Regions from separate parts of the Klebsiella sp. A52 genome, predicted to be linked through region 2. Evidence: predicted binding sites of a transcription regulator. Region 2 holds the regulator's gene; each other region holds the start of a gene.
The links. Region 2 encodes PurR, which represses purine synthesis genes. Its sites were predicted from a motif close to CANGCAAACGTTTGCNTG; they were not measured.

Region 1: the regulator PurR is predicted to act here: its motif matches at 2,336-2,353, upstream of purH (bifunctional phosphoribosylaminoimidazolecarboxamide formyltransferase/IMP cyclohydrolase).
Region 3: the regulator PurR is predicted to act here: its motif matches at 2,987-3,004, upstream of KGA69_RS22035 (amino acid aminotransferase).

Annotation. Positions count from the first base shown of each region.
Region 1 is NZ_CP074437.1:1,066,875-1,073,834, forward strand. It holds rRNA gene KGA69_RS04950 (23S ribosomal RNA) at 1-96, opposite strand, end outside; rRNA gene KGA69_RS04955 (16S ribosomal RNA) at 295-1,834, opposite strand; gene purH (bifunctional phosphoribosylaminoimidazolecarboxamide formyltransferase/IMP cyclohydrolase) at 2,463-4,052, shown strand; gene purD (phosphoribosylamine--glycine ligase) at 4,068-5,363, shown strand; gene zraR (sigma-54-dependent response regulator transcription factor ZraR) at 5,353-6,684, opposite strand; gene zraS (two-component system sensor histidine kinase ZraS) at 6,671-6,960, opposite strand, start outside.
Region 2 is NZ_CP074437.1:4,133,607-4,140,566, forward strand. It holds gene sodB (superoxide dismutase [Fe]) at 465-1,046, shown strand; gene KGA69_RS19555 (MFS transporter) at 1,096-2,262, opposite strand; gene KGA69_RS19560 (cytochrome bd-I oxidase subunit CydH) at 2,422-2,511, opposite strand; gene purR (HTH-type transcriptional repressor PurR) at 2,807-3,832, shown strand; gene punR (DNA-binding transcriptional activator PunR) at 3,853-4,764, opposite strand; gene punC (purine nucleoside transporter PunC) at 4,877-6,061, shown strand; gene cfa (cyclopropane fatty acyl phospholipid synthase) at 6,360-6,960, shown strand, end outside.
Region 3 is NZ_CP074437.1:4,641,428-4,648,387, reverse strand. It holds gene ldtD (L,D-transpeptidase) at 1-151, shown strand, start outside; gene KGA69_RS22045 (YcbK family protein) at 454-1,005, shown strand; gene KGA69_RS22040 (MBL fold metallo-hydrolase) at 1,019-1,666, shown strand; gene KGA69_RS22035 (amino acid aminotransferase) at 1,734-2,924, opposite strand; gene ompK35 (porin OmpK35) at 3,111-4,190, opposite strand; gene asnS (asparagine--tRNA ligase) at 4,783-6,183, opposite strand; gene pncB (nicotinate phosphoribosyltransferase) at 6,348-6,960, opposite strand, start outside.

The sequences.
Region 1 (6,960 bases), 2.0 Mb from region 2:
GTTCATATCACCTTACCGACGCTTTTCGCAGATTAGCACGTCCTTCATCGCCTCTGACTGCCAGGGCATCCACCGTGTACGCTTAGTCGCTTAACCTCACAACCCGAAGATGTTTCACTTCTGATTGCGAAAATTTGAGAGACTCGAACACACATTAACTGTGTGTCGTTTCAATTTTCAGCTTGATCCAGATTTTTAAAGAGCAAAATTTCACAATGCACTTAACAGTACATTTTGAAATTTATCATTTATCAAACAATCTGTGTGGACACTACAAAGGCAGGTTCTTTAAGGTAAGGAGGTGATCCAACCGCAGGTTCCCCTACGGTTACCTTGTTACGACTTCACCCCAGTCATGAATCACAAAGTGGTAAGCGCCCTCCCGAAGGTTAAGCTACCTACTTCTTTTGCAACCCACTCCCATGGTGTGACGGGCGGTGTGTACAAGGCCCGGGAACGTATTCACCGTAGCATTCTGATCTACGATTACTAGCGATTCCGACTTCATGGAGTCGAGTTGCAGACTCCAATCCGGACTACGACATACTTTATGAGGTCCGCTTGCTCTCGCGAGGTCGCTTCTCTTTGTATATGCCATTGTAGCACGTGTGTAGCCCTACTCGTAAGGGCCATGATGACTTGACGTCATCCCCACCTTCCTCCAGTTTATCACTGGCAGTCTCCTTTGAGTTCCCGGCCGGACCGCTGGCAACAAAGGATAAGGGTTGCGCTCGTTGCGGGACTTAACCCAACATTTCACAACACGAGCTGACGACAGCCATGCAGCACCTGTCTCAGAGTTCCCGAAGGCACCAAAGCATCTCTGCTAAGTTCTCTGGATGTCAAGAGTAGGTAAGGTTCTTCGCGTTGCATCGAATTAAACCACATGCTCCACCGCTTGTGCGGGCCCCCGTCAATTCATTTGAGTTTTAACCTTGCGGCCGTACTCCCCAGGCGGTCGACTTAACGCGTTAGCTCCGGAAGCCACGCCTCAAGGGCACAACCTCCAAGTCGACATCGTTTACGGCGTGGACTACCAGGGTATCTAATCCTGTTTGCTCCCCACGCTTTCGCACCTGAGCGTCAGTCTTTGTCCAGGGGGCCGCCTTCGCCACCGGTATTCCTCCAGATCTCTACGCATTTCACCGCTACACCTGGAATTCTACCCCCCTCTACAAGACTCTAGCCTGCCAGTTTCGAATGCAGTTCCCAGGTTGAGCCCGGGGATTTCACATCCGACTTGACAGACCGCCTGCGTGCGCTTTACGCCCAGTAATTCCGATTAACGCTTGCACCCTCCGTATTACCGCGGCTGCTGGCACGGAGTTAGCCGGTGCTTCTTCTGCGAGTAACGTCAATCGCTAAGGTTATTAACCTTAACGCCTTCCTCCTCGCTGAAAGTACTTTACAACCCGAAGGCCTTCTTCATACACGCGGCATGGCTGCATCAGGCTTGCGCCCATTGTGCAATATTCCCCACTGCTGCCTCCCGTAGGAGTCTGGACCGTGTCTCAGTTCCAGTGTGGCTGGTCATCCTCTCAGACCAGCTAGGGATCGTCGCCTAGGTGAGCCATTACCCCACCTACTAGCTAATCCCATCTGGGCACATCTGATGGCATGAGGCCCGAAGGTCCCCCACTTTGGTCTTGCGACGTTATGCGGTATTAGCTACCGTTTCCAGTAGTTATCCCCCTCCATCAGGCAGTTTCCCAGACATTACTCACCCGTCCGCCGCTCGTCACCCGAGAGCAAGCTCTCTGTGCTACCGCTCGACTTGCATGTGTTAGGCCTGCCGCCAGCGTTCAATCTGAGCCATGATCAAACTCTTCAATTTAAGTTTGATGCTCGTGAATTAAACTTCGTAATGAATTACGCATGTTCACTCAGAGACTTGGTATTCATTTTTCGTCCGAGGACGTTAAGAATCCATGTCACTTTGAGTGCCCACACAGATTGTCTGATAAATTGTTAAAGAGCAGTTGCGACGCGCTTTAGCGCTCTGTCGCGAGGTGGCGTATATTACGCTTTCCTCTTTCAGAGTCAACCCTGAATTTCAGAATTTTTCTCTTCAACCGAACCGGCTGTTTGTGTGAAGTGATTCACATCCGCCGTGTCGATGGAGGCGCATTATAGGGAGTTCTCGAGCACCTGCAATAGAAAAATTGCAGAAAAATGACTGACTGCTGCATTCCCCAGCAAAACCCCGCTTTATACCCTTTTACACACAGAATTATCCACAGGCACACGGCAAAACACGGCTTAAACCCCGGTACATCCATTGCCATATAAGGAGAGAACCATCGGCTTAAAGAGAAAGATAAAAATTCGCGAGCGTTGCGCAAACGTTTTCGTTACAATGCCGCGCTATGACACGGATGCCCGGTTGGGTGCGTTAGGTGAGTTTTTAGGCAAAAACTCACCTAACGCTCTCTGTAATGTTCAAATCCTGGGGATTTAATACCATGCAACAACGTCGTCCAGTCCGCCGCGCCCTGCTCAGTGTTTCTGACAAGGCAGGTATCGTCGAATTCGCGCAGGCGCTTTCCGCTCGTGGTGTCGAGCTGCTGTCCACCGGCGGCACCGCTCGCCTGCTGGCAGATAAAGGCCTGCCGGTTACCGAAGTCTCTGACTACACCGGTTTCCCGGAAATGATGGATGGACGCGTGAAGACCCTGCATCCGAAAGTACACGGCGGCATCCTCGGTCGTCGCGGTCAGGATGACGGTATCATGCAGCAACACGGTATCGCGCCTATCGATATGGTTGTCGTTAACCTCTACCCGTTCGCCCAGACCGTCGCTCGTGAAGGATGCTCGCTGGAAGACGCGGTGGAAAACATCGATATCGGCGGCCCGACTATGGTGCGCTCCGCGGCGAAGAACCATAAAGATGTCGCCATCGTGGTTAAGAGCAGCGACTACGACGCCATCATTAATGAGATGGACGCCAACGAAGGTTCTCTCACGCTGGACACCCGTTTCGACCTCGCGATTAAAGCCTTCGAACACACCGCCGCTTACGACAGCATGATCGCTAACTACTTCGGCAGTATGGTTCCGGCCTATCACGGCGAAAGTAAAGAAGCCGCTGGCCGCTTCCCGCGTACCCTGAATCTAAACTTCATTAAGAAGCAGGATATGCGCTACGGCGAAAACAGCCACCAGCAGGCTGCCTTCTATATAGAAGAGAATGTAAAAGAAGCCTCCGTGGCGACCGCCACCCAGCTGCAGGGCAAAGCGCTCTCGTATAACAACATTGCCGATACCGATGCGGCGCTGGAGTGTGTGAAAGAGTTCAACGAGCCGGCCTGCGTTATCGTTAAGCATGCCAACCCGTGCGGCGTTGCCGTCAGCGACTCGATCCTCGACGCCTACGATCGCGCTTACAAAACCGATCCAACCTCCGCCTTCGGTGGCATCATAGCCTTTAACCGCGAGCTGGATGCTGAAACCGCGCAGGCGATCATCTCTCGCCAGTTCGTCGAAGTGATCATCGCGCCATCCGCCAGCGAAGAAGCGCTGAAAATCACCGCCGCTAAGCAGAACGTTCGCGTGCTGGTCTGCGGCCAGTGGGATGCTCGCGTCGCGGGTCTCGATTTCAAACGTGTCAATGGCGGCCTGCTGGTTCAGGACCGCGATCTCGGTATGGTCACCGCGGGCGAACTGCGCGTGGTCAGCAAACGTCAGCCGAGCGAGCAAGAGCTACGCGATGCGCTGTTCTGCTGGAAAGTGGCGAAATTCGTCAAATCCAACGCCATCGTTTATGCCAAAAATAATATGACCATCGGTATCGGCGCCGGTCAGATGAGCCGCGTCTACTCGGCGAAAATTGCCGGGATTAAAGCCGGTGACGAAGGTCTGGAAGTGAAAGGCTCCGCCATGGCTTCTGACGCCTTCTTCCCGTTCCGCGATGGTATTGATGCCGCCGCGGCCGTCGGCATCACCTGCGTTATCCAGCCGGGCGGCTCTATCCGCGATGAAGAAGTAATTGCCGCCGCGGACGAACATGGTATCGCCATGATCTTCACCGACATGCGCCACTTCCGCCATTAATTCACGGAGCAGCAGATGAAAGTATTAGTAATCGGCAACGGCGGGCGCGAACACGCGCTGGCCTGGAAAGCGGCCCAGTCGCCGCTGGTTGATACCGTCTACGTCGCGCCGGGCAACGCGGGCACCGCTCTGGAGCCGGCGCTGCAAAACGTCGCTATCGGCGTTACCGATATTCCGGCGCTGCTACGTTTCGCGCAGGATGAAAAAATCGACCTGACGATCGTTGGCCCGGAAGCGCCGCTGGTCATTGGCGTAGTGGACGCGTTTCGTGCCGCAGGGCTCGCCATCTTCGGGCCAACCGAAGGCGCCGCGCAGCTGGAAGGTTCAAAAGCCTTCACCAAAGATTTCCTCGCTCGTCATCATATCCCGACGGCGGAATACCAGAATTTCACCGAAGTTGAGCCTGCGCTGGCTTACCTGCGCGAGAAAGGCGCGCCGATCGTCATCAAAGCCGACGGTCTGGCGGCGGGTAAAGGCGTTATCGTGGCGATGACCCTTGAGGAAGCCGAAGCGGCGGTGAAAGATATGCTGGCCGGTAACGCCTTTGGCGATGCAGGCCACCGCATCGTGATTGAAGAATTCCTCGATGGCGAAGAAGCCAGCTTTATTGTCATGGTCGACGGCGAGCACGTCCTGCCGATGGCCACCAGCCAGGATCACAAGCGCGTCGGCAACGGCGATACCGGCCCGAACACCGGCGGTATGGGCGCTTACTCCCCGGCGCCGGTAGTGACCGATGAAGTCCATCAGCGCACCATGGAGCGGATTATCTGGCCAACAGTTAAAGGTATGGCCGCTGAAGGCAACACCTATACCGGTTTCCTGTATGCCGGTTTGATGATCGATAAGCAGGGCAACCCGAAGGTTATTGAGTTCAACTGCCGCTTTGGCGATCCGGAAACTCAGCCGATCATGCTGCGCATGAAATCCGATCTGGTAGAGCTGTGCCTCGCCGCCTGCGCGGGCAAGCTGGACGAGAAAACTTCCGAGTGGGATGACCGCGCCTCGCTGGGCGTTGTGGTGGCCGCCGGCGGCTATCCGGGCAACTACAACACGGGCGATGAGATCCACGGTCTGCCGCAGCAGGAAGCGGCAGACGGTAAAGTCTTCCACGCCGGCACCAGGCTGTCTGACGACCAGCGCGTAGTCACCAACGGCGGACGCGTGCTGTGCGTAACCGCGCTGGGTGACACCGTGGCGCAGGCGCAGCAGCGCGCCTATGAACTACTGACCGATATTCGCTGGAACGGCAGCTTCAGCCGTAACGATATCGGCTGGCGCGCCATCGCGCGTGAAAAAACTAACGGCTGAGTTTTGCCAGCAGCGTTTTACGCGTAATGCCTAACTGACGGGCGGCTTCAGTTTTGTTGCCGCCCGTTTTTTCCAGCGCCGACAGTATGACCTCTTTTTCGACTTCCACTAACGGCTGAATCAACGCCTCATCGTTGCCAGTAACCGGCTGCGTCGTACCTGCTATCGCCAACGGCAGTTCACGCTCGGAAATGTATTCTCCGGTCAGTAGCACCACCGCCCGCTCCACCGCATTTTCCAGTTCGCGGATATTCCCCGGCCAGCCGTAGTGAATCAACAGGTCCATCGCCTGCGGCGTAAATCCCTGCACCGTTTTACGATTGCGTTCGGCATAGCGCTTAAGAAAGTGCTGCGCCAGCGGTGGAATATCTTCACGCCGCTGACGCAGTGGCGGCATATCAATGGTTACGACGTTCAGGCGATAATAGAGATCCTGGCGAAAGCGCCCGGCGCTTACCTCCTCCGCCAGATTACGATGGGTGGCGGCAATTAGCCGCACATCGACAGAAAGCGTCTGATTACTGCCAACGCGCTGCACTTCGCGTTCCTGAATCGCCCGCAGCAGACGCACCTGCATCAGCGGCGAGATATCGCCAATTTCATCAAGAAACAGCGTGCCGCCATCCGCCTCGACAAAACGCCCTTCCCGCCGCCGCTCCGCGCCGGTAAAAGCCCCTTTTTCATGACCGAACAGCTCGGACTCCAGCAGCGACTCATTGAGCGCCGCGCAGTTTAGCGTCACCAGCGGCTTCTCGCGGCGCTCGCTGCAAGCGTGGATGGCGCGCGCCACCAGTTCTTTACCGGTTCCCGATTCGCCGCAGATCAGCACCGTCGCATCCGAGGGCGCCACCAGCGTAATATTGTTGATAAGCGCCTGCATTGCCGGGCTATCGCCAATCATGCCCCATTGCGAATCCGTCGCGGCGCTGGAATCGCCTTCACTCTGCCGGGTATGCGCCAGCGCCTGAACCAGCGTCTGCTGTAGAGTGTCAAAATCCAGCGGCTTGACCAGATAATCCAGCGCGCCGGACTTAATAGCCTCAACCGCCGTGCCGACGCTGGAGAACGCCGTCATGATTAATACCGGAATCGCCGGGTTATAGGCTTTGATCTCTTTTAATGTCGCGATACCGTCCATCTCCGCCATGCGGATATCGCATAGCACCAGGTCGAACACCTGCCGATGGATCTGTTCCAGCGCCTGCAGGCCGTTGTGGGCTAACGCCACTTGATAGCCCCAGCCACGCAGCAGCGCCTGCAAAATCGTGCAGTGGCTAACGTCATCATCGACGACCAGAATCTGTATTTTATCGCTGCTCATCTTCCCTCCGTTGAGCATCCACCGGTAACCAAAGCGTAAATATCGCTCCGGCCCCCGGCTGACTTTCGGCGCGGATTGTCCCGCCATGTTGTTCGATAATATTCTGTACTACCGCCAGCCCCAGCCCCGTGCCGTCCGCCTTGGTGGTGAAATAAGGGGTAAAGATGGCCTGCAGTTCTTCATCGCTCATCCCCTTACCGCTATCCTTGACGACAATTTTCACACGTTGCCGATCGGCTTCGCTTGCCGATACGTGAATGACGCCGCCGCGGCCAA
Region 2 (6,960 bases):
CAATTATGAGCTTTATGCTTGTTCAATAACGATTTCTTACTCCGAGGTCCGTTGCCTGCAGAGACAATTATATTTGTCATACAATTAAAATTAATCCTAATGATTATTGGGCATGAAAGTCATTCCCATTACGCATAATGCTCGCAAGCTAATGTTTTATAGCGATCTAAAAAGATAACAGGCGGTGAAGATACGAAGCGTTTTAGTCGTAGGCAGGCGCGTCGATGGGGAATTTGCGAATCATATCGCTCGCCATGTGCCAGACTGGCGAAGGCTTAATCAGTCGCGTTAGCAATGAATAACCTTTGTTGTTGTAAGTCTTTTAACTGACTTCAGCAAATGTTAACATTCTCAACACAATAACATGTAACACTCGCGACAGCGTTACACAGTAAATACTGTATTCAGGTGAATTTTCACCTAATTAATGTGAGAAAAAACAAAAAGTTATAAGGAGAGTAGCAATGTCGTTTGAATTACCTGCATTACCATATGCAAAAGACGCCCTGGCGCCGCACATTTCCGCAGAAACCCTGGAATACCATTACGGTAAGCATCACCAGGCCTACGTGACCAACCTCAACAACCTGATCAAAGGCACCGCTTTTGAAGGCAAATCTCTGGAAGAGATCGTTCGCTCTTCTGAAGGCGGCGTCTTCAATAACGCAGCGCAGGTCTGGAACCACACTTTCTACTGGAACTGCCTGGCGCCGAACGCCGGCGGTGAGCCGGAAGGCGAACTGGCCGCAGCGATTAACAAATCTTTCGGTAGCTTCGCTGATTTTAAAGCGAAATTCACCGATGCCGCGGCGAAAAACTTCGGCGCAGGCTGGACCTGGCTTGTTAAAAACGCAGACGGCAGCCTGGCTATCGTCTCCACCAGCAACGCCGGCACTCCGCTGACTACCGATGCGACGCCGCTGCTGACCGTTGATGTCTGGGAACACGCCTACTACATCGACTACCGCAATGCCCGTCCTAATTATCTGGAACACTTCTGGGCGCTGGTAAACTGGAAATTTGTTGCCGCTAACCTGGCAGCATAAAAACAAAACCGCAGCAGGATTACCCCGCTGCGGTTTTTCTTAGTGCGACTTAGTTATTCGCTAATGCTTCTTCTGGTTGCGAACGCCCGCCAAACAGCACCACCGCCAACGCCAGCCCGGCAATAATCGCCCCCATCACCGGCACAAAAGCATACCCGAGACCGCCGGATATCACCGCGCCGCCCGCCGCCGCGCCCAACGCGTTGCCGAGGTTGAAAGCGCCAATATTCACCGATGATGACAGGCCCGGCGCTTCGTGCGCCACGCGCATTACCCGCATCTGCAGCGGCGGAACGACCGCGAAGGTTGCCGCGCCCCACACGACCATGCTGACGGCAGCACCCAGTTGCGATTGCGCCAGCAGCGGAATAGCCAACATGATGGCAATCAACAACAGCAGGAATCCTTTCAAAGTGCCGGAGACTGAACGGTCGGCAAACTTACCGCCCAGATAGTTGCCAAGCGAGAAACCGACGCCGATTAATACCAGCATGGCGGTAACAAACAGCGGTGAAGCGTTGGTGATGGTATGCAGTACCGGAGAAATGTAGGTATACAGCGTGAACATTGCCCCGGCGCCCAGCACGGTGGTCAACAGCGCAGAGAGTACCTGAGGCCGCATTAATACCGACAGCTCGCGCTTCACGTTCGGACGCTCGCCGGCGCTACCTTTCGGCAGGGAGAACCACAGGCTTACCATCGCAATTAACCCCAGACCCGCCGTGGCCAGGAACGACATTCGCCAGCCGATGGTTTCACCAAGCCAGGTGGCAGCCGGTACGCCGCCGATATTGGCAATGGTCAGCCCCATAAACATGGTCGCAACCGCGCTGGCCTGTTTGTGTTTTGGCACCACGCTTGCGGCAACGACCGAGCCAAGGCCAAAGAACGCGCCATGATTGAGGCTGGTGATAATGCGCGACAGCAGTAGCGTCGTGTAATCCGGCGCAATAGAAGAGAGCACGTTGCCGAGGGTGAAGATCCCCATCAGGAAGATCAATGCATTGCGGCGAGCGCGATGCGACAGCAGTAACGTCATTAACGGCGCGCCGACCATCACGCCAATGGCATAGGCGCTAATCAGCATCCCCGCGGCCGGAATAGAAACATCTACGCCTTTGGCGATAACCGGCAGTAATCCCATCGGGGAAAACTCAGTGGTACCGATACCAAAGGCACCGATCGCCAACGCGAGTAAGGGAAAGTTGATTTTCATTCAGAGACTCCATCAGGCCGATTCAGGACACGGCATTACATCAGAAGCCAAAAGCATGACATCAATCACAGAAAAACAGAAGTAAACGAAATGACAAAAGATTTTTGCAGATCTGCTAATAATGGCGGGATAGGAGGGGAAGCCCCCTCCCTGCTGGAATCAGTGCAGTACCGCGGTCAACGCGGCGGCGACGATCAGACCCAGAACAATAACCGTCGTTGTCAGCGAAAACTTTAAATTTGTGTCCATCAATTTTCTCCCCTGATTATCCCCACATAGAAAGTGAGCTTGCTCATTTTTGCACAAAAATATGCAAAAATCTTCCCGGATTTAGAGTGATGCACATTTTTGCTCTTCCCCTTTGCCGCGAGATAGGACAAAATCCCACGCTAATTTGAAAGCGTATCGGCCATTGACCCCTTCCTGTCGTTCTGTGTCGTTTTCCCAGGTGTTGCAATGTTGATCATTGTATACAGGGTGTGTATAGGCAAACGTTTACGTATCGATAATCAGACGATCAGGTCAAGGTCTGGAGTGAGAAGTAATGGCAACTATTAAAGATGTAGCGAAACGCGCAAACGTTTCCACTACAACTGTATCACATGTGATTAACAAAACCCGTTTCGTGGCGGAAGAGACGCGCAATGCGGTGTGGGCGGCAATTAAAGAACTCCACTATTCGCCAAGCGCCGTGGCTCGCAGCCTGAAAGTCAATCACACTAAATCGATCGGTCTGCTGGCCACCAGCAGCGAAGCGGCCTATTTCGCTGAAATTATCGAATCCGTAGAAAAAAGCTGCTTCCAGAAAGGCTATACCCTGATTCTGGGCAACGCCTGGAACGATCCGGAAAAACAGCGCGCCTACTTGTCTATGATGGCGCAAAAGCGCGTTGACGGCCTGCTGGTGATGTGTTCCGAGTACCCGGAGTCCGTACTCAGTATGCTCGAAGAGTATCGTCATATCCCGATGGTGGTGATGGACTGGGGTGAAGCCAAAGCGGACTTTACCGACTCGGTTATCGATAATGCCTTTGAAGGCGGCTATATCGCCGGCCGTTACCTGATTGAACGCGGCCATCGTGAAATTGGCGTTATTCCGGGCCCGCTTGAGCGTAACACCGGTGCCGGACGCCTGGCAGGCTTCATGCAGGCAATGAAAGAAGCGCATATCAATGTGCCGGAAAACTGGATTGTTCAGGGCGACTTTGAACCGGAATCCGGCTACCGCGCCATGCAGCAGATCCTCAATCAGCAGCACCGCCCAACCGCCGTGTTCTGCGGCGGCGACATCATGGCGATGGGCGCTATCTGCGCCGCCGACGAAATGGGCCTGCGCGTACCGCAGGACATTTCGCTGATCGGCTATGATAACGTGCGTAACGCCCGCTACTTCAGCCCGGCGCTGACCACTATACATCAGCCAAAGGACTCGCTCGGGGAAGCGGCATTCAATATGCTGCTCGATCGCATTGTTAATAAACGTGAAGAGTCGCAGTCCATTGAGGTACATCCGCGTCTTATCGAGCGCCGCTCGGTTGCCGACGGCCCGTTCGTCGATTATCGCCGCTAACGCCCTCCCCCCGGCGCCGGTTATTCCGGCGCCCGCAACCACTCCCGATTCAACGTTTCGCTGTCGCCAAGATAGTCAAGTAGCCAGCTCAAAGCGGGTGAGGCATCGCTTTGTTGCCAGGTCAGGCAGCAGGCGGCATCCGGGAATGGGTTTTCCAGCGTTAAGGCCGTCCACTCCCCGCTATCAATATGCGGGCGGGCAAAGTGGCCTGGCACCATCCCGACGCACAATCCTGCTGAAAGACAGGTGGCTGAAGATTCCCAATCCGGCACCACCACCCGCTTCTGGTTATCCAGCAGCCAGGTTGTGCGCTTCGGCAGCGAGCGTGAGGTATCTTCGCGCACCAGTGACGGCCAGTTGCGCAACACGTCATCGCTGAGCGGCCCTTCCATCTGCGCCAGCGGATGGCTGCTGGCGACGACACAATGCCAGTTCAGCATCCCCATATCGCGGAAAGCGTAACGCCCGCCCACCGGAATCGAACGCGTCGCGCCAATAGCTAATTCTACCCGCCCATCGGCTAACGCATCCCAGACGCCGTTGAAAACTTCCTGAAAAACGATCAGTTCGACATCGCTAAAATGGCGATAAAAATCAACAATCATCTGGCGCATCCGCGCCGGTTTAACGATATCGTCCACCGCAATCGACAGCTGGCCACGCCAGCCGTTAGCAATCTGCTGGCACTGCTGGCGGGTGATCTGCATTTTTTTGATAACAGAACGTCCTTCCTGCAAAAACCAGTGCCCGGCGGGGGTCAATTCAACATCACGATGGCGACGTTCAAAAAGCGGAACCGCAAGCCACTCCTCCAGTTGTCGCACCGTATAGCTCACCGCCGAAGGTACGCGGTGCAACTCCTGCGCCGCGGCGCTGAAACTCCCGTTACGCGCCACAGCATCAACCACTTCTAAGGAATATTCAGACCACATATTCTGCCTGCAAAATTTTTGAATGCATGTGACAAATAATAGCGTTTCACAAGGCGGATTACACTCCCTACACTCTGCGGCATCGTACCTGCATCAGTAGAAAGAGAACGTTATGCAACAACCTGGGAAAGGATTTTTAGTGTGGCTGGGCGGCCTGAGCGTGCTTGGCTTTCTGGCCACCGACATGTATCTACCGGCCTTTGCCGCCATTCAGCAAGACCTCAACACCTCTGCCGCATCGGTTAGCGCCAGCTTGAGCTTATTCCTCGCGGGCTTCGCGATCGGCCAGCTGTTCTGGGGGCCGCTGTCGGACCGCTATGGTCGGAAACCGATTCTGCTCGCCGGGCTGGCTATCTTCGCTCTTGGCTGCCTTGGGATGCTGTGGGTACGCGATGCGACGCTGATGCTGGTACTGCGTTTTGTCCAGGCGATTGGCGTATGCGCCGCCGCGGTGACCTGGCAGGCGATGGTGACCGACTACTATCCGGCCCAGCGCACCAACCGCATTTTCGCGACGATCATGCCACTGGTCGGGCTCTCTCCGGCGCTGGCGCCGTTACTCGGCAGCTGGCTGTTAGTCCATCTGGAATGGCAGGCTATCTTCGCCACCCTGTTCGCTATCACCATACTGTTGATGCTGCCGGCTTTTCGTCTGAAGGCGGTCGTCAAACCTGCTGGCGAAACCCAGCAGAAAATTACCTTTATGTCCCTGCTGCGTTCACGTGAATATAGCGGTAACGTGCTCATTTATGCGGCGTGTTCCGCCAGCTTCTTCGCCTGGCTCACCGGTTCGCCATTTATCCTCCATGAAATGGGCTATGGTCCGACGGTAATTGGTCTTAGCTACGTGCCGCAAACTATCGCCTTCCTGATCGGCGGTTACGGCTGCCGTGCGGCGCTGCAAAAATGGCAGGGTCATCAGATGCTGCCCTGGCTGCTGGTTGTTTTTTCGCTGAGCGTAGCCGCGACCTGGCTTGCCGGAATACAGGATCATCCGTCGCTGGTTGCGTTAATGGTTCCGTTTTGCATCATGGCGATTGTGAATGGCGGCATTTACCCTATCGTTGTCGCCCAGGCGCTGAAACCTTTTCCACAGGCGACCGGCCGCGCCGCCGCCCTGCAGAATACGCTGCAGCTTGGCCTGTGCTTCCTGGCAAGCCTGCTGGTCTCAAGCCTTATCGCCACTCCGCTTCTGACCACCACCAGCGTGATGCTGATTTCCATCGTCCTGGCAGGCATCGGTTTCTGGATGCAGCAACGACGCGTACAGTTAGTGAGCGAATCATCTCACGCTTGATGAATTTTTAAAGGATATCCCGGACCAGTCATTAGCCTGCTAATATATTTTTATTGAAAGGCGGTTTTTAGCGGCCTATACTGGATCCGGCATCACATAAATAGAAAGTTTTTTAGATATTAACGGGGGCAGGACGCAGCCCGTTTAACCATGGAAGGCCTTTCGGCAAGGGTTATCTCCCTTCCTCTGTTCTACGTCGGATAGCACCCTCACGATTTTTTCGTGAGATTTCTCACAAAGCCAAAAAAGCGTCTACGCTGTTTTAAGGTTCTGATCACTTGGGCGTGATGGAGAAGCTATGAGTTCATCGTGTATAGAAGAAGTAAGTGTACCAAACGATGATTGGTACCGGATTGCAGCTGAATTATTGGGCCGTGCCGGAATTGAAATCAATGGTTCCGCACCCTCCGATATCCGGGTAAAAAACCCGCTCTTTTTTAAACGCGTGTTACAGGAAGGGTCTCTCGGATTAGGCGAAAGCTATATGGACGGCTGGTGGGAATGCGAACGCCTGGATATATTCTTTCACAAGGTATTGCGCGCCGGGCTGGATAAGCAACTCCCCCGCCACTTCAAAGATACGCTTCGTATCGCTGGCGCTCGTCTGTTCAATCTGCAAAGCAAAAAACGCGCCTGGATTGTTGGTAAAGAACACTACGATTTAGGCAACGACCTTTTCCACCGCATGCTCGATCCCTATATGCAATATTCCTGCGGATACTGGAAAGAGGCCGAAAATCTGGAGCAGGCGCAGCAGGATAAATTAGATCTTATTTGTCGCAAACTGCAGCTTGAGCCGGGAATGAAAGTGCTGGATATCGGTTGCGGTTGGGGTGGGTTGGCCTATTACATGGCCAAAAACTATAACGTCAGCGTGACCGGCGTGACCATTTCGGCTG
Region 3 (6,960 bases), 510 kb from region 2:
TCGGCAAAATATTCCGGTTAATTTATATTATTTGACCGCCTTTGTTGGCGCTGATGGACGTACACAATATCGAACAGATATTTACAATTACGATCTCACCGCGCGATCCAGCGCACAAATTCTGCCAAAAGCGGAACAATTAATCAGGTAAATGAAGTAGTTCTGCGAAAAATGTTGTCCTAGCACTGAACGAAATCGGGCCATGGTCGTCTACAAGGCCCGTATTTCCTGGGGTGAGGCTGCCTTGACGTTGGCAATAATGCCCGGTAAGGTGCCTTTCGTGCGCCAGAAGTGCATATACATATAATCCGCAAAAATGTATTGCGGCGGTCAGTACGAAAACGCTCTCCTGCTGAGCTTTATTAGCGGTAAGGGAGCGTTAGCGCGTCGTCAGCCAAATACGTTGTAGCGGAATAGTATATTACGATTCATTTACCTGTAGACCTGATTATCATGGACAAATTTGACGCTAATCGCCGCAGATTGCTGGCGTTGGGTGGCGCTGCCCTCGGTGCTGCCGCCATTCTCCCTGCGCCGGCATTTGCCACCCTCTCGACCCCCCGACCGCGTATTTTGACGCTGAATAACCTGCACACCGGTGAATCACTCAAGGCGGAGTTTTTCGATGGTAGAGGCTATATTCAGGATGAATTAGCAAGACTTAACCATTTTTTCCGTGATTTCCGCGCGAATAAAATTAAGTCTATTGACCCAGGATTATTCGATCAGCTTTATCGCCTACAGGGACTACTCGGCACCAATAAGCCTGTCCAGCTCATCTCCGGTTATCGCTCCGTCGATACCAACGATGAACTTCGCGCACGAAGCCGTGGTGTAGCGAAACATAGCTATCACACCAAAGGCCAGGCGATGGATTTCCACATTGAAGGCGTTGCCTTAAGCAATATTCGCAAAGCGGCGTTATCTATGCGCTCAGGTGGTGTAGGATACTACCCACGTAGCAACTTTGTGCATATTGATACCGGTCCGGTACGGCACTGGTAACGAAAGGAGCATCATGAACTATCGTATTATTCCGGTCACGGCGTTCGCCCAGAACTGTTCTTTAATTTGGTGTGAACAAACCCGGCTTGCCGCTCTGGTCGATCCTGGCGGCGATGCCGAGCGCATCAAGGAAGAAGTCGCGGCGGCAGGCGTCAGCCTGATGCAGATCCTGTTGACGCATGGTCACCTGGATCACGTCGGCGCGGCAGCCGAGCTGGCGCAACATTACGGTGTGCCAATTATTGGACCGGAAAAAGAAGATGAGTTCTGGCTGGAAGGATTGCCGGCGCAAAGCCGCATGTTCGGGCTGGATGAATGTCAGCCTTTGCAGCCGGACCGCTGGCTGAATGAAGGGGATGTGGTAACCGTCGGCAATATCGCTTTGCAGGTATTGCACTGTCCTGGCCATACCCCGGGGCACGTGGTTTTCTTTGACGATGCCTCGCGTCTGCTGATTTCCGGCGATGTGATTTTCAAAGGAGGAGTAGGACGCAGCGACTTCCCGCGAGGCGACCACGGCCAGTTGATTGATGCGATTAAACGTAAACTGTTGCCTTTGGGCGACGACGTGACGTTTATCCCCGGTCATGGCCCGTTATCGACGCTGGGATATGAGCGCCTGCATAATCCGTTCCTGCAGGATGAAATGCCGGTCTGGTAATGCCTGACCTTAAGCAAGTAAAAAAGGCCGCGTTTGCGGCCTTTTTCTTATGCGTCAGGGCTGAGAATTACAGCACCGCGACGATGGCTTCGCACAGCGGCGCCATATTATCAGGCGTCATGCCGGCAACGTTGATACGCCCGGACGCGACCGCATAAATAGCGAACTCTTCACGCAGACGCAGCACCTGCTCTTTGGTCAGGCCGCTAAACGAGAACATCCCATTCTGTTTGGTGATAAAGGTAAAGTCGCGGCTGGCGCCTTTTTCCTGCAGAGTATTCACAAATAGTAAGCGCATGCGCTGAATACGCTGGCGCATATCGGTGAGTTCTTGTTCCCAGATGGCGCGCAGCGCGTCGTTGCTGAGAATCGTCGCCACCACCGAGGCGCCGTGCGCCGGCGGGTTTGAGTAGTTGGCGCGGATAACCGCTTTCATCTGGCTGAACGCGCGATCGACGGTGTCCTGATCGGCGGCAACCAGCGTACAGGCGCCAACGCGCTCGTTATACAGGCCGAAGTTTTTCGAGTAAGAGCTGGCGACCAGTAGCTCTTTATGCAGCGCGGCAAACGCGCGCAGGCCTTCAGCGTCTTCTTCCAGACCGCGGGCGAAGCCCTGGTAGGCGAAGTCAAACAGCGGCAGCCAGCCTTTTTCGGCGGACATTTGCGCCAGCTGTTGCCACTGTTCCAGCGTTGGATCGATGCCGGTTGGGTTGTGGCAGCAGCCGTGGAACAGCACAACGTCGCCCGCCTGCGCTTCGTTCAGGCTGGCCAGCAGACCGTCGAAATCAAGCTGGTGGTTAGCGGCATCGTAGTAAGCGTATTCACGCACTTCCAGCCCGGCAGCGCCGAAAACGCTTTTATGGTTCGGCCAGCTTGGGTTGCTTACCCATACCCGTTTAACGTCGGTGTTTTTGGCAAGGAAATCAGCCGCTACGCGCAGGCCGCCGGTGCCGCCTGGGGTTTGGGCGGTACGGGCGCGCTTATCGCCGATAATTGCGCTTCCTTTACCGAACAGCAGCTCCTGAGTGCAACGACCAAACTCCGGAATACCATCAATACCGAGGTAGTTTTTGGTGGTTTCATTTTCCAGCAGATATTGCTCGGCTTTTTTTACGCTGGTCAGAACAGGCGTTTTACCTGTCTCATCTTTGTAAACACCAATTCCGAGGTTAATTTTGCCTGGGCGGTCATCGGCACGAAACAGATCGGCCAGGCCCAGAATAGGGTCGGCAGGGGCGGCTGTAATGTTCTCAAACATGACGAGGTTCCATTGTGATTACTGAGGGAAATCCGCTATCAGGGTAACGGTAGATTTACAAATTGCCAACCGTTTGCGACAAAAAGCGAGAAGGTTTTTGCAAGTTACGATCTTCGTCTTAGTAACGCAGAAAAGCAGGACCGAAGTCCTGCTTTTTAGGCATATCACGAAGGGGTGTACTACAGATTAGAACTGGTAAACGATACCAACCGCAGCCTGGTCGTCGGTGGCAACGCCTGCTTCACGAGTATAGGAGTTGTCGTCCAGCTGGTTGAACTTGTACGCCGCGTACACGTTCATGTTTTTGTTGAAGTAGTACCAGGTACCCAGTTCAATGTATTTAACCAGGTCCGCATCGCCGCCGCCGAAGCCGCCGCGAGCCTGCAGATTTTTACCTTTAGTCTGCACGTAGCCGAGGGACGGACGCAGACCGAAATCGAACTGATACTGAACCACAGCTTCGAAGTTCTGAGTTTTGCCCGCGAAGTAGTTATCTTCTTCCGGGGTCATGTTGTAAGTCTGGGAGTACATAACAGCGGCGTAGATGTTGTTAGCATCGTACTTAGCAGAGGTTGCCCATGCTTCAGCTTTGTTACCGTTGCCGTCGCGCTTCTGGTCAACGCTACGGTTGGAGTTAGCGTAACCTGCGGACAGCGCGATACCGTTATCAAACGCGTAGGTTGCCGCGGTGCTGAAGCCGTCGCCATTCTGTTTACGAACAACGCGGTCGTGATCGTTTTTACCCTGGTACTGCAGCGCGAAGCTCAGACCGTCCACCAGACCGAAGAAGTCTGAGTTACGGTAGGTGGCCACGCCGTTGGTACGGCCGGTCATGTAGTTATCGGTGTAGTTCCAGCCGTCGCCGCCCCACTCAACCAGCATATCGGTTGCGGATTCGACGTCGTAGATGGCGCCGTAGTTACGGCCATAGTCGAATGAACCATATTCGCCCGCTTTCAGACCGGCGAAGGCCAGACGGGTTTTAGTGGTCTGGGAACCTTCAACGTTGGACGCATCCATGTTGTATTCCCACTGGCCGTAACCGATCAACTGGTCGTTGATTTGGGTTTCGCCTTTCAGGCCGATACGGGCATAGGTGGTGTCGTCGCTGCTGGTGTCACCATTGGTGGTCCAGACATGTTCGCCAACCATTTTTCCGTAGAAATCCAGCTTGTTACCATTTTTGTTATAGATTTCCGCAGCGTTGGCCGCACCGGCTACCAGCAGGGCAGGGATCACCACTGCCAGAATATTGCGCTTCATCATTATTTATTACCCTCATTAATATTTTTTATATGACACTTGCCACCGCCGCCAATAAATTCCGTCAATGAAAATTTACAGAACTATTGAAGATAGTTTGGTGTCTGAAGGCATCTTTCCATCGGTGGTGCCGTTTCGCTAGCCGGAAAATGCTACCAATATCGTAAAGTAGTAACAAAAAGAAAAAACATGTAACCAAATATTTATTTTTGGGAACTTTGTGAACTCAATCAAAATTCCGTTCCACTTTGCGAAGATTGTCACCTTCTTATATATATCTATATGAATTAGTTATGAATATTTTCGCTAAAGACAGATTTGATTATTTTTTGTCTCAGTTTGGCTCCTTTTTCGTTCAGGCGCCTTTTTTGCATAACGTGCGCGTAATGATTAAAAAATAGCCAATTCAATCAGTGTATTCATTTGTGTCTTAACATAAGGTGCGAAATCTACGTACTAAGGGTAAGGAAATAGTGAGTAACATAATTACGAATTGTGAAGGTTGATGTTTAAGTTTGTTGAAATTCGCTCACGAAAATTGACATAAAAAAAGGCCGGCTTGCGCCGACCTTGTCAGTGTTTTAACGAAACGCGATTAGAATGTGGCGTTACGTGGCGTACGTGGGAAAGGAATCACGTCGCGAACGTTCTGTACGCCGGTTACGTAGGCGATAAGACGCTCGAAGCCCAGACCGAAGCCGGAATGCGGGACGGTGCCGTAACGGCGCAGATCACGATACCACCAGTAGTCTTCTTTATTCAGACCCATTTCGGCCATACGCGCGTCCAGAACATCCAGACGCTCTTCACGCTGGGAGCCGCCGATGATTTCGCCGATGCCCGGCGCCAGAACGTCCATTGCGGCGACGGTTTTACCGTCTTCGTTAAGGCGCATGTAGAACGCCTTAATGTCTTTCGGATAGTTTTTCACGACCACCGGCGCTTTGAAGTGCTCTTCGGCCAGATACCGCTCATGCTCGGAGGAGAGATCCACGCCCCAGTACACCGGGTTTTCAAACTGCTTGCCGCAGTTTTCCAGGATAGTGACGGCGTCGGTGTAATCAACCTGGGCGAAATCAGCAGAGACAAAACGCTGCAGACGGTCGATGGCGTCTTTATCTACGCGCTCGGCAAAGAACTTCATGTCATCCGCACGCTCTTCCAGTACCGCCTTGAAGACGTACTTCAGCATGGCTTCTGCCAGACCGGCAACATCGTTGAGGTTGGCGAAGGCAACTTCCGGCTCCAGCATCCAGAACTCCGCCAGGTGGCGGCTGGTGTTGGAGTTTTCGGCGCGGAAGGTTGGGCCGAAGGTATAGATTTTGGACAATGCGCAGGCATAGGTCTCACCGTTCAACTGGCCGGAAACGGTCAGGAACGACTCTTTACCGAAGAAGTCTTTATCGAAATCGACTTTACCCTGGTCGTTACGCGGCAGGTTTTCCAGATCCAGCGTCGATACGCGGAACATTTCACCGGCGCCTTCGGTATCGGAAGCGGTGATAAGCGGGGTGGATACCCAGAAGAAACCCTGTTCGTCGAAGAAGCGATGCAGCGCCTGCGCCAGGGTGTGGCGTACGCGCGCTACCGCGCCAATCAGGTTGGTGCGCGGACGCAGGTGCGCCACTTCACGCAGATACTCGATGCTGTGGCGTTTCGCCGCCATCGGGTAGGTGTCCGGATCTTCAACCCAGCCGGTGACTTCCACGCTGGAGGCCTGGATTTCAAAGCTCTGGCCCTGACCCTGGGAGGCCACGACTTTACCGGTGACGATAACCGAACAGCCGGTGGTCAGGCGCAACACTTCCTGATTGTAATTGGGCAGAGAATTATTAATAACGGCCTGTACAGGATCAAAGCAGGAACCGTCATAGACGGCGAGGAAAGAAAAGCCAGCTTTAGAATCTCGGCGGGTACGCACCCATCCGCGCACGGTGACTTCGCTGTCAACGGCAACGCGGCCCTGGAGTACGTCGGCTACAGGCACAACGCTCATAATATTCTCTCTATATAGTCCAATAAAAAAGTCTCTTCCCCTTCAACGGGGGGATATCTATGTTACCTGTCATCTTCCATCAGACAAGCAGAATTCGCATCATAAAGGGATAATTTGACAATAAATAATAAAGAAAAAGGAGCCTGAGAGGCTCCTTGTTGAAATTAACTCGCCTTTTTAATCGGCGGCAGATCGAAGGCCTCACGCAGGGCACGGACGAAAGCCTTGTCGTGGCAGATGGTTTTACCCGGGCTATCGGAGAGTTTCGCCACCGGCTTGCCGTTACATTCTACTAGTTTTATGACGATATTCAGCGGTTTCACCTGTGGGATGTCGCAGGTTAACCGGGTGCCGATACCGAAACTGAGATTCACCCGCGAGGAGAAGTGGCGATACAGATCGACCGCTTTGCCGAGGTCGAGGTTATCGGAGAACACCAGCACTTTACTCATCGGGTCGATACCCAATTTCTGATAATGGGCGATAGCTTTCTCGCCCCACTCCAGCGGATCCCCGGAGTCATGGCGCAGTCCCTGATAGCGGGTGGCGAATTCAGGACCGAAATCACGCAGGAAAGCGTCCATGGTGATGCAGTCGGTCAGAGCAATACCCAGCCGATCCGGATATTCCGCCAGCCAGGCGGCAAGAGCCGCGCGCTGGCTGCTGGCAAGGTTTGGACTGATCTGCTGGTGCGCCTGGAACCATTCGTGCGCCTGGGTGCCCATCGGGGTTAAATTGAGTCGGCGGGCCAGATCGTAGTTGCTGGTGCCGACAAAC